3 regions of the Ligilactobacillus hohenheimensis genome follow, and region 3 is predicted to be linked to each of the others. Evidence: predicted binding sites of a transcription regulator. Region 3 holds the regulator's gene; each other region holds the start of a gene.
What was found. The regulator Rex, encoded in region 3, represses fermentation and respiration genes when NADH is low (regulators of the CRP and FNR family bind a similar motif). The targets are predictions, from matches to a motif close to TTGTGAANTANTTCACAA.

Region 1 (3,288 bases), 460 kb from region 3:
AATTCTCTCATTGTTAATTGCCTTGATTCACCGGACAGGGTTTAAGAAGATCATGCTGATTGCACCGCCGATTACGGTTGCAGCGTTGGTAATTACCGTGATTACAAATAACGTTCCCCTAATCATTATCATGTGCATTGCCTCGACCATTACGATTGGAATTTACGACTACCTGTACCCAATCATGTTTGCGGTGTACATTCCACGGAAAAAGCAAACCAAGTGGATGACCTACATATTAGTCGATAACCTGGTATGTCAGACGGTCCTGACGTTCCTTGGTGGAAAGCTGGTTGTGTACTTCTTCGCACTGCTGCAACACGTTTCTTACGGGAAGGCTTCAGCTTTATCGGCACATCAGGAAGCGATGCACGGTGCAATGCTGGCAAACTACACGATGGCGTACCGGTGGGTAATTGTGATTGCGGCTGTTCTTGCAGGGTTAGCGTTTATTTTTGCACTGTTCTTCCGCGAAAAGCCGAGTGACTACCGTGAAACGTCAATTGAACGGGAACGGGACGAAGCGGCTCAGCGGCCAAGCAACTTCAAGCAGTTAATGACCAAGACGGTTCTGATTTGGGTATTATACCTGGTGCTCGTGCGGTTTGGGGCGCTGTTAGTTACGCCGTACTTCCCAATTTATCTGAACAACTACCTGCACATGCCACGGGGCGTGGCCGCAACGGTCAACACGTTCCAGAACGCCGCCATGTTCCTGGGATACCTTGTAGCGCCGTTCCTAGAGAAGAAACTGGGGTCAATTGTTTCGATGGCGGCAGCGGGGATTACCGTTGCGCCGATGATGATTTTGATGGCGAACGGACGTGCTTTAGGAACAGGGACAGTTGCCGTAATTATCGTTGGGGTGGTTCTGTTCTTACGGTCAGGAATTGCGAACGCAACGGCACCAATTCAGCAGTCACTGCAAATGGCGATGGTGTCAAAGGACCTGCGACCAGCCTTTAGTTCGGTCATTTCGCTGGTTAACGCCTTGATGGGGGTTGTTTCCGGATTGTTCTGTACATTCTTCCTCTTCAAGTCATTATCCGGATACGCAACCGCGTACTACATCGCAGGGGCACTGTACGTCGTTGCAGGAGTCTTCATCCTGATTTTCTTCAAGAAGAAGTACAACCGGATTATGGATGTGGTGCCAACGCAGGCTGAAAGTGATGCGGTGGTTGCCGAAAAGGAAAACGGCGAGGAATAATCAGGTAAAGCCGTAAAGATAAGTATCACAAATAAGGGCGTTCTTTTATGAGGGACGCTCTTATTTTTATTACGTAATTGTAATGCGAATGTTGACAGCGATTATAAAAAGTACGTAAAATTAAATTGATTGTTCATTATGTAACAATCCGTCTTACTACTTATTCAGGAGATGATTACAGTGACGGTTGATAAAACGATGCAGGGGCTACTGGACGAAACGGTAACAACTTTTGTTCAGAACGAGATTGCTCCGTACGACATACAGATTGACCGTAAACGGGGATTGCCTGATGGGTTATTTGACCGGATGGCTGACCTTGGTTTCTTAAATGCAATTCTACCGCGTGAATATGGTGGGGCGGAGCTTCCAATGACAAGTGCGGCGCGGTTGATTAACCAACTAGCAGTGGGAAATGCGAGCGTTGCGGTAATGGTGGAGGGCCAGTACAAGACACTGTTTCAGCTGATGAAATACGGTGACGAAGAAATCCAGCGTGAATACCTACCGCGTGCCCAGCATGAAATCCTGGCCTTTTCCAATACCGAACCCAGTGGTGGCTCTAATCCGAGTGGCAATCAGACATGGGCAAAGCAACGGGCTGACGGCAAGTGGGTGATTAACGGGGACAAGGTTATGATTACGAACGGAACGTTGGCCCGCAACTACATTATCACCACCAAGACCGGAGAGGATGAATTTACCTGTTTTATGGTCGATGACCGGATGCCGGGATTTAGCTACGGTGAAGTGGAAAACTTTATTGGTCTCCGGGGGATTCCGTGTGGCGAGATTGTGCTCCAGGACGTTGTTGTTGACGAGCATCATATGATTGGTAAACGGGGACAGGGCCTTGTTGTCTTTAACCAGGCCCACGCCGATGCCCGGGTTCTGATGAGCGCCGTGTTGACGGGGATTATGGAGCATGAATTGGCCATTGCAAAGGAATACGCCAATCAGCGGCGTGCTGGACAGATTTTGCTCCGCGATATGCAGGTAACCCAGGAAAAGATTGCGCGGGTTGCAATGAGTAAGGAAATGACGAGGTTGGCTTACGAACATGCTGCTAGAATGCGGGACGCAGGCGAGCCAACGGACGAGATTGCCGCAATGATTAAGTGTTTTGGGAGTCAAGTTGCGGTTAAGGCGGGCGATGAAGTCCTGCAGCTTCTTGGGGGTTACGGGTACAGCGCTGATTACCCGGTTGAACACCTAATCCGGGACGCCCGGGCAATGGAAATTGCTGAAGGAACGGTTGAGAAGATGCACACTGAAATTAGTACCGCAGAATTTGCAAAGGAGGGGTAAGGGATGCGCGTAATTGTTTGCATTAAACAGATCTTAAAGGTGGGCCGTGTTCACCTTGATGATCACAATAACCTGATGCGGGCTGGGGTTCCCGGGATGATGAATCCAGCTGATAAGCAGGCATTGGAATTGGCGTTAACAATTAAGAATCAGCATCCCGATACCGAAATTGTTGCGCTGAGCATGGGACCCGCTGATTTTAACCAGTCCCTGCACCAGGCCATGGCTCTCGGAGCAGACCGCGCAGTGTTGTTGAGTTCCCGGGCGTTTGGGGGCGCAGATACACTGGCAACTGCGAAGACACTGGTTGCGGGAATTCAGAAACTTGGCGGGGCGGATTTAATCCTCTTCGGATCACAGGCCCAGGACGCTGATACCGGGCAGGTTGGACCGTTAGTCGCAACCAAGTTAAACCTGCCACAGGTGACCTACATGACGGATGGAACGGTGGATCAAGCGCGCCACTTAGTTGCACACCGGTTAGTTGAACAGGCTCAGGAGGAGGTTACGGTGGCTCTTCCCGCTGTCGGAACGGTTTCCGCTCCGGATACTGCGGATGAGTACCACTATCCTAGTTTACATGCCATTCGGGTAAGCATGGATACCCCGGTAACTGTTTGGGATGAAACTGACTTAGAACTTGCCCCTCAGGAAGTTGGGTTGAAGGGATCCCCAACCGTTGTTAAGCGGGTCTTTAGTCCTAAGCAGGTGGAGCGAAAGCATGTCCAGTTACCGGCAGCCCCGCAGCAGGCCGTTAACAGTCTATTAGA
Region 2 (3,288 bases), 570 kb from region 3:
TTTGCTGTTACTGATTCATAATTACTAATTGGGTTATGCGTACTGACAATAATACTAAAATCTTGCCGTTGTTTTCGAAGTACCTGCATATTTCGTTCTGCATCTGCCACCAATGATGAATAAACAATGGCATCTAACTTGCCTCTGGTTAGCATCCCGCGCAAATTCGCCGAATAATCGTTCACCGTATGCACACGGTCAATCAGCCCATTTTGAATAAATGCTGTTAAAATTGCGGGCATCCAGAGATTCCCCGCAATTGTCGAGTATCCAAGCCGAAGAAGTTGGTCGCCTGCATGTCGCACCTCTTGATCGGTTTCGCTCGCCAATGAAACGATTTGCTTTGCTCGCTGATACAAAATTTTTCCTGCATCAGATGCCACGACACCACCCCGATGACGTGTTAATAATTCCGTCTCATACTGTTCAGTTAGTCTCATAATCGCCCGCGATACGGCCGGTTGCGAGATTCCATAACGTTGCGCAACTGCCGTATAACTTCCGGTTTCAATCAAACTAATATAATATTCCAAATCAGTAAGTTGCATCCCATCACCGACTCTTTAAAATCCGAATTACAAGCTAATTCCACGAAGAATGATAAAACACATTAATACAAAGAACGAACCAATGGTCGTTAAGAACATTGCAGACGGCATTTCCTGCTCACCCTCACCATACTGTTGGCTAAAGATGGTTGGAAAAATCATTTGTGAAATCATCATCGTCATCGTCATTTCATTAACAAACATCCGTGATTCTCCACACAGCATCATAATTACCATTACTGATAACGGCATGACGACTTCTTTGACAATAACATCAAACCAAACAATTCCTGAAAAGCTTGGCTTATTAAACCAAAGAATTAATCCAATTGAAAAGAGTCCTAATCCTGCAGCTGCTTTCCCGAGCTCTTCAAAAGTCGGTGCTGCTAGTGCTGGTAACCGCCAACCAAGTAACGCCGTAATCAATCCAATAAACGCTCCAATAATTACAGGCTTCTTTAGCCCGTTAATTACTACCTGTCCAACGTTAACCAATAAATTATCAGTTTTCTTTGTTGTAGCTAACGTCAATGCAAACATCGTTAGTGGTAATTGGACTGCATTCATCATCAATCCCCCAATTGAAATTGCAATCGCTGCGTTTCCGGGGAATAATGGCGTCAACAGTGCCGGCCCAACAAATAAAATTGCTGGTGTTGACAACGCAAGCGCCCGAATAATCGATAAAATGGTTGATGAATGCAATACATACCTACTAAAGAAGTAAACACCAAACCACCAACCGACCATCATTACAAACTCCCACATAACAATCCGCCAGTTGGCAAAAATCTTCTCTTTCGGCATTTGGTTTAAGGCAAAAAACAAACTTAATGGCAACGCATAGTTCATCACGACTTTATTTAGAATCGCCGGAACCTTTTTATCAAACGATTTAATGTAGCCGCTAAAGAAACCAAACATAATTGTAAAAATAACAGGAATTAATGCAGCAATTAGCGCTTTAGCCATAATATTCACGTCCCTTTGCTAATATCTGCAATTTAATTCCCCAACCACCTTAATAATACACGTTCGTCTCCATAATTCAATAATAATTTCACAAGTATTATCAATTATTTTTATGAGCATTAAATTCCCACTTATACTGCAATGAAAGTAATTCTGGGGCATACAAATTACTAATATTCATTTTAAAATAACATTCTTGCATAACTTTGTTTTTTCATTCACTATAACGAGCTGATCACTTTTTCGCTTTTCCTTGATATTAATGCGTTTAAAAAAAACGTTTGCATTTATTTTTACCGTGTATATAATCAGCCCCGTAATTTAATTCCTCAACCCTAAAAAATCATGAATGAAGGTCGTGTTACTAATGAAATACGTTGCAATTGTTGGAACAAACGCAGCTAAATCATACAACCGAAAACTACTGCATTTTATGCATGACCATTTTGCTAATAAGGCCACCATTGAAGTTCAAGAAATTGTGGATTTTCCCCTCTTCAACGAAGATACCCCCGAATTACCGCAAATCGTGGTTGACTTAGCTAACAAAATCAAGGAAGCAGATGGTGTTATTTTCGGGGTTCCCGAATATGATCATAGTATTCCAGCAGCACTTAAAAGCGTGATTGAATGGTTATCCAATGATATCCATCCACTTACTGATAAACCAATTATGATTGTAGGAACTTCACTAGGAAGTCTTGGAACCTCACGTGCCCAGGATACATTTAGAAATATCCTCAATGCTCCTGGAGTTGATGCGTGTGTTCTCTACAGTAATGAATTTCTTCTTGGACACGCTGCAGACCAATTCGATCACCAAGGAAATTTAAAAAATGAACAGACCATTAATTTTCTTGACCAATGTTTTGACAATTTTCAAACCTTTGTCAAAAAGCAAGCAGGAAAGGCCAACCTTAATAACAACTGGGATCGCGCATACGACGTAGTTGTTTTGGGATTTGGTGGTGCCGGAGCAACAGCGGCACGTTTTGCAGCTGACAACGGCGCAAATGTTCTCCTTGTTGATAAGGCACCATTTGGTCATGAAGGAGGAAATACCCGCTACTCTGCTCAACATGTTGGAATGGGACACAACGAAGACAAATTAAGGACGTACTACCACCATCTTGCAGCCCCAATGGAACTCCGCGAAGATACACTCAATACTTACGTTCATGGAATGAGTAATATCCCTTCCTACTTCAAAAAGTATCTTGGAATCACTCCGATTAGTTGGCGCAACGATATTCATCAGGGGGATCCAGTTGTTCCAAAAGACCATATGGCTGAATATCCTGAACTCCCAGGAAGTGAAACCTTTGACTTCGCCCTTGTTCATAAACGTGATAAAGATGCCGCTTTGTGGAAGACTCTTCGGAGTAAAGTTGTTAAGCGTTCAGATAAAATTGATATCTGGCTAGATTCGCCCGCAAAACACCTTATTCAGAACCCGGAAAACGGGGCAATCGTTGGTGTTGTAATCAACCGGAATAATCATGATTACCGAATCCTTGCGCGTAACGGGGTTGTTTTGGCAACCGGTGGTTTTGAGAATAATCCGTCAATGGTCCAAACGTTTATTAAGCGTTCAAAACTAACCCCAATTGGAACGTTATACAACCAAGGAGACGGCATTAAGATGGCGCAGGAAGTCCGTGCCCGCCTTTGGCACATGGCTAATTACGAATCTCACGGAATCTTAGCCGGGTTAACCTTTAAGGAACAACCAAATACCCAAGGACGCCAAATTAATGGTTGGCAACAA
Region 3 (3,288 bases):
CCCAGACTTCATCAAGAACGGTCTTCTCGGCATGGAGGACCTGGTGTTCCTGGTCGTAGTATCCCACCGTCACGTTTGTGCCACGGGTGGCACTGCCGTGAATGAACGGAATCATGCCCAGAATGCTCTTAAGCAGGGTTGACTTTCCCGTTCCGTTCGGGCCCACGATTGTCAACACCTGGTGTTTCCGGAGCTCAAAGTTAATGGGGGCAGCCAGTGTGTTCCCATCATAACCAATGGCGGCGTCCTTGACCGTCAGGACAATGTTGCCGCTCTCCTTTTCCGGGGTAAACGTAAACCGCATGGCGCGCTCGTCTCCTGCCGGTTTATCCAGCCGCTCCATTTTTTCCAACTGTTTGCGCCGGCTCTGCGCCCGTTTAGTGGTTGAGGCCCGTACAATGTTTTTGTTGACAAACTCCTCCATTTCATGGATTTTTGCCTGCTGTTTTTCGTAGGCCTTCCACGCTGCTTTTTGCCGGGCGGCCCGTTCCTTAACATACTGGGAGTAGTTGCCGGTGTAGTGGGCGCTGGTGCCGTTCCCAATCTCGTAAACCTGGTTCACAATCCGGTCGAGGAAGTACCGGTCGTGGGAAACGATTAGGAGGGCGCCCTGGTACGACTGAATGTAACCTTCTAGCCAGGTAAGCGTGGCGATATCGAGGTGGTTGGTCGGTTCGTCCAGGATTAACAGATCCTTTTTTTCGAGGAGAAGTTTTGCCAGGGCTAACCGCGTTTTCTGACCCCCGGAGAGGGTATCAACCGGGCGGTCATAGTCCTCGGGGAAAAACTTAAACCCGGTCAGGACGGACTTAACCTCTGTTTCGTAACCGTATCCGTTTTGCTCCTTAAAATCGTGCTGCAGTTGGTCGTAGTGGTCGAGGAGTTGCTGGTATTCGGGCGAGGCCGGATCCATCGGTGGGTTGGCCATTTGTTCCTCTAACCGGTGAATTTCCGCTTCCATTTTTTGAAGGGGCGCAAACACGCTTAACATTTCATCGTACAGGGATCGGCCCGACGATAAGCCGGCGTTCTGGGCAAGGTAACCGATGGTAAGGTCCTTCCGTCGGATGATTTGCCCTTCATCGGGTTCTGTTTCTCCCGTGAGCATCTTAATGAGGGTGGATTTTCCTGCGCCGTTCCGGCCAACGAGCGCAATCCGGTCGCCGTCCTGGATGTCCAGGTTAATGTCGTGGAAGAGGGTATCAGCCCCGAAATGCCGGGCAACTTTTTGTGCTTGGAGCAGTATCATGGTATGCATCCTTTCGTTCAAAGTAATAATCCTACCTATTTTAGCATATGATTTTCGAAAAACACGTAAAGAGATTGTGAAGTTAGCGGGTTAATTCGTACTAATATCAACGTTTATGTTATAGTTGCTTGTGAAGATTAATTGAAGGGAGTTTAACAGCATGGCAAAAATTCCACAGGCGACTGCCCGGCGGTTACCAATTTACTACCGCTACCTTAATTTTCTTAAGGATGCGGGGAAAGAGCGGGTTTCTTCAACGGAACTTGCCGAGGCGGTCAAGATTGATTCAGCAACAATCCGGCGGGACTTCTCGTACTTCGGTGCGCTTGGAAAACGCGGGTACGGGTACCACGTTGATAGTTTACTAGCATTTTTTAAAAAGACCCTGAGTCAGGATAAGCTGACAAACGTTGCATTGATTGGGGTCGGGAATCTGGGGCATGCGCTCCTCAACTTTAATTTCCACCAGAGCAATAACGTGCGGATCAGTGCGGCGTTTGATATTAACGACGACATTACCGGAACAATTCAAAACGGTGTGCCGGTTTACCCGATGGCGGACATGCAGGAGCAGCTGACCGTCCAGCAGATTGAGGTGGCAATCCTCACGGTGCCGGCGTCCGTTGCCCAGAGCGTTGCCGATCAGATGATTGCGGCGGGGGTGAAGGGAATTTTGAACTTTACCCCGATGCGGATTGCAGCCCCGGAAACAGTCCGGATTCAAAACGTGGATTTGACGAACGAGCTGCAGACGCTGATCTACTTCCTGGACCACTTTGGGCCGAAGAAGGATGAAGAATAATCATATTAATGAAGAAAGCTACCAGGTTAACGGACGATGCTAAGTGGACATTTAGGACACGAAATTAGCCGGTGGTTTTTTATTTACTAATTAATTAGCACTCTCCTGCAAAGAGTGACAAAAAATGCTTGCACTTCATGGCAAAAGTGTGTAGTATATGAATTGTAGGTTAGCACTTACCAATGATGAGTGCTAAATAAATCATTTGGAGGGATAGCTTGTGCTTAAGCCATTAGGAGATCGCGTAATCTTAAAAGTAGAAGAAGAAAAAGAGCAAACGGTTGGGGGCATTGTTTTAGCAAGCAACGCCAAGGAAAAGCCACAAACCGCTAAGGTGGTTGCTGTTGGTGAAGGGTTAACCCTTGAAAACGGCACGACGGTTGCACCGAAGGTTAAGGAGGGCGACACGGTTCTCTTTGACAAGTACGCTGGAACCGAAGTTAAGCATGATGGTGAGTCATACTTAGTTGTCCACGAAAAGGACTTAATGGCCATCGTTGACTAGTTGTCAGCGGTGATGACGAGTTTAAAATCTAACACATGAGGTGATATGACAATGGCTAAGGAAATTAAGTTTGCGGAAGACGCACGCAAGAAGATGTTAGCTGGGGTTGACAAGTTAGCCGACACAGTTAAGTCAACGATTGGACCAAAGGGACGGAATGTTGTGTTGGAGCAGTCATACGGTTCCCCAACAATTACAAACGATGGGGTAACGATTGCCAAGTCAATCGAATTAGAAGACCACTTCGAGAACATGGGTGCTAAGCTTGTGGCTGAAGTTGCTTCAAAGACCAACGACATCGCTGGTGACGGAACGACGACCGCAACGGTTCTGACGCAGGCAATCGTAAACGCCGGGATGAAGAACGTGACGGCGGGTGCTAACCCTGTTGGAATCCGGAAGGGGATCGAAGAAGCAACGGATGTTGCCGTTAAGGCCCTGCACGAACAGTCCCACAAGGTTGAATCAAAGAGTGACATTGCACAGGTTGCTTCAATTTCAGCCGCTAACGAAAAGGTTGGGGAATTAATCTCTAACGCCATGGAAAAAGTTGGTAAGGATGGGGTTATTACCATCGAAGAGTCAAAGGGGATTGACACGACTCTCGACGTTGTTGAAGGGATGCAGTTCGACCGCGGCTACCTGTCACAGTACATGGTAACGGACAACGACAAGATGGAAGCTGACCTGGACAACCCGTACATCCTGATTACGGACAAGAAGATTTCAAAC

Region 1: the regulator Rex is predicted to act here: its motif matches at 1,340-1,357, upstream of QOR60_RS02505 (acyl-CoA dehydrogenase family protein).
Region 2: the regulator Rex is predicted to act here: its motif matches at 1,727-1,744, upstream of QOR60_RS02970 (FAD-binding protein).

What each region holds. Positions count from the first base shown of each region.
Region 1 covers NZ_CANCXC010000001.1:496,940-500,227, reverse strand. The annotation lists gene QOR60_RS02510 (MFS transporter) at 1-1,210, shown strand, start outside; gene QOR60_RS02505 (acyl-CoA dehydrogenase family protein) at 1,382-2,518, shown strand; gene QOR60_RS02500 (electron transfer flavoprotein subunit beta/FixA family protein) at 2,522-3,288, shown strand, end outside.
Region 2 covers NZ_CANCXC010000001.1:600,899-604,186, forward strand. The annotation lists gene QOR60_RS02960 (LysR family transcriptional regulator) at 1-548, opposite strand, end outside; gene QOR60_RS02965 (AEC family transporter) at 576-1,520, opposite strand; gene QOR60_RS02970 (FAD-binding protein) at 1,888-3,288, shown strand, end outside.
Region 3 covers NZ_CANCXC010000001.1:35,585-38,872, forward strand. The annotation lists gene QOR60_RS00195 (ABC-F family ATP-binding cassette domain-containing protein) at 1-1,249, opposite strand, end outside; gene QOR60_RS00200 (redox-sensing transcriptional repressor Rex) at 1,410-2,051, shown strand; gene groES (co-chaperone GroES) at 2,272-2,556, shown strand; gene groL (chaperonin GroEL) at 2,608-3,288, shown strand, end outside.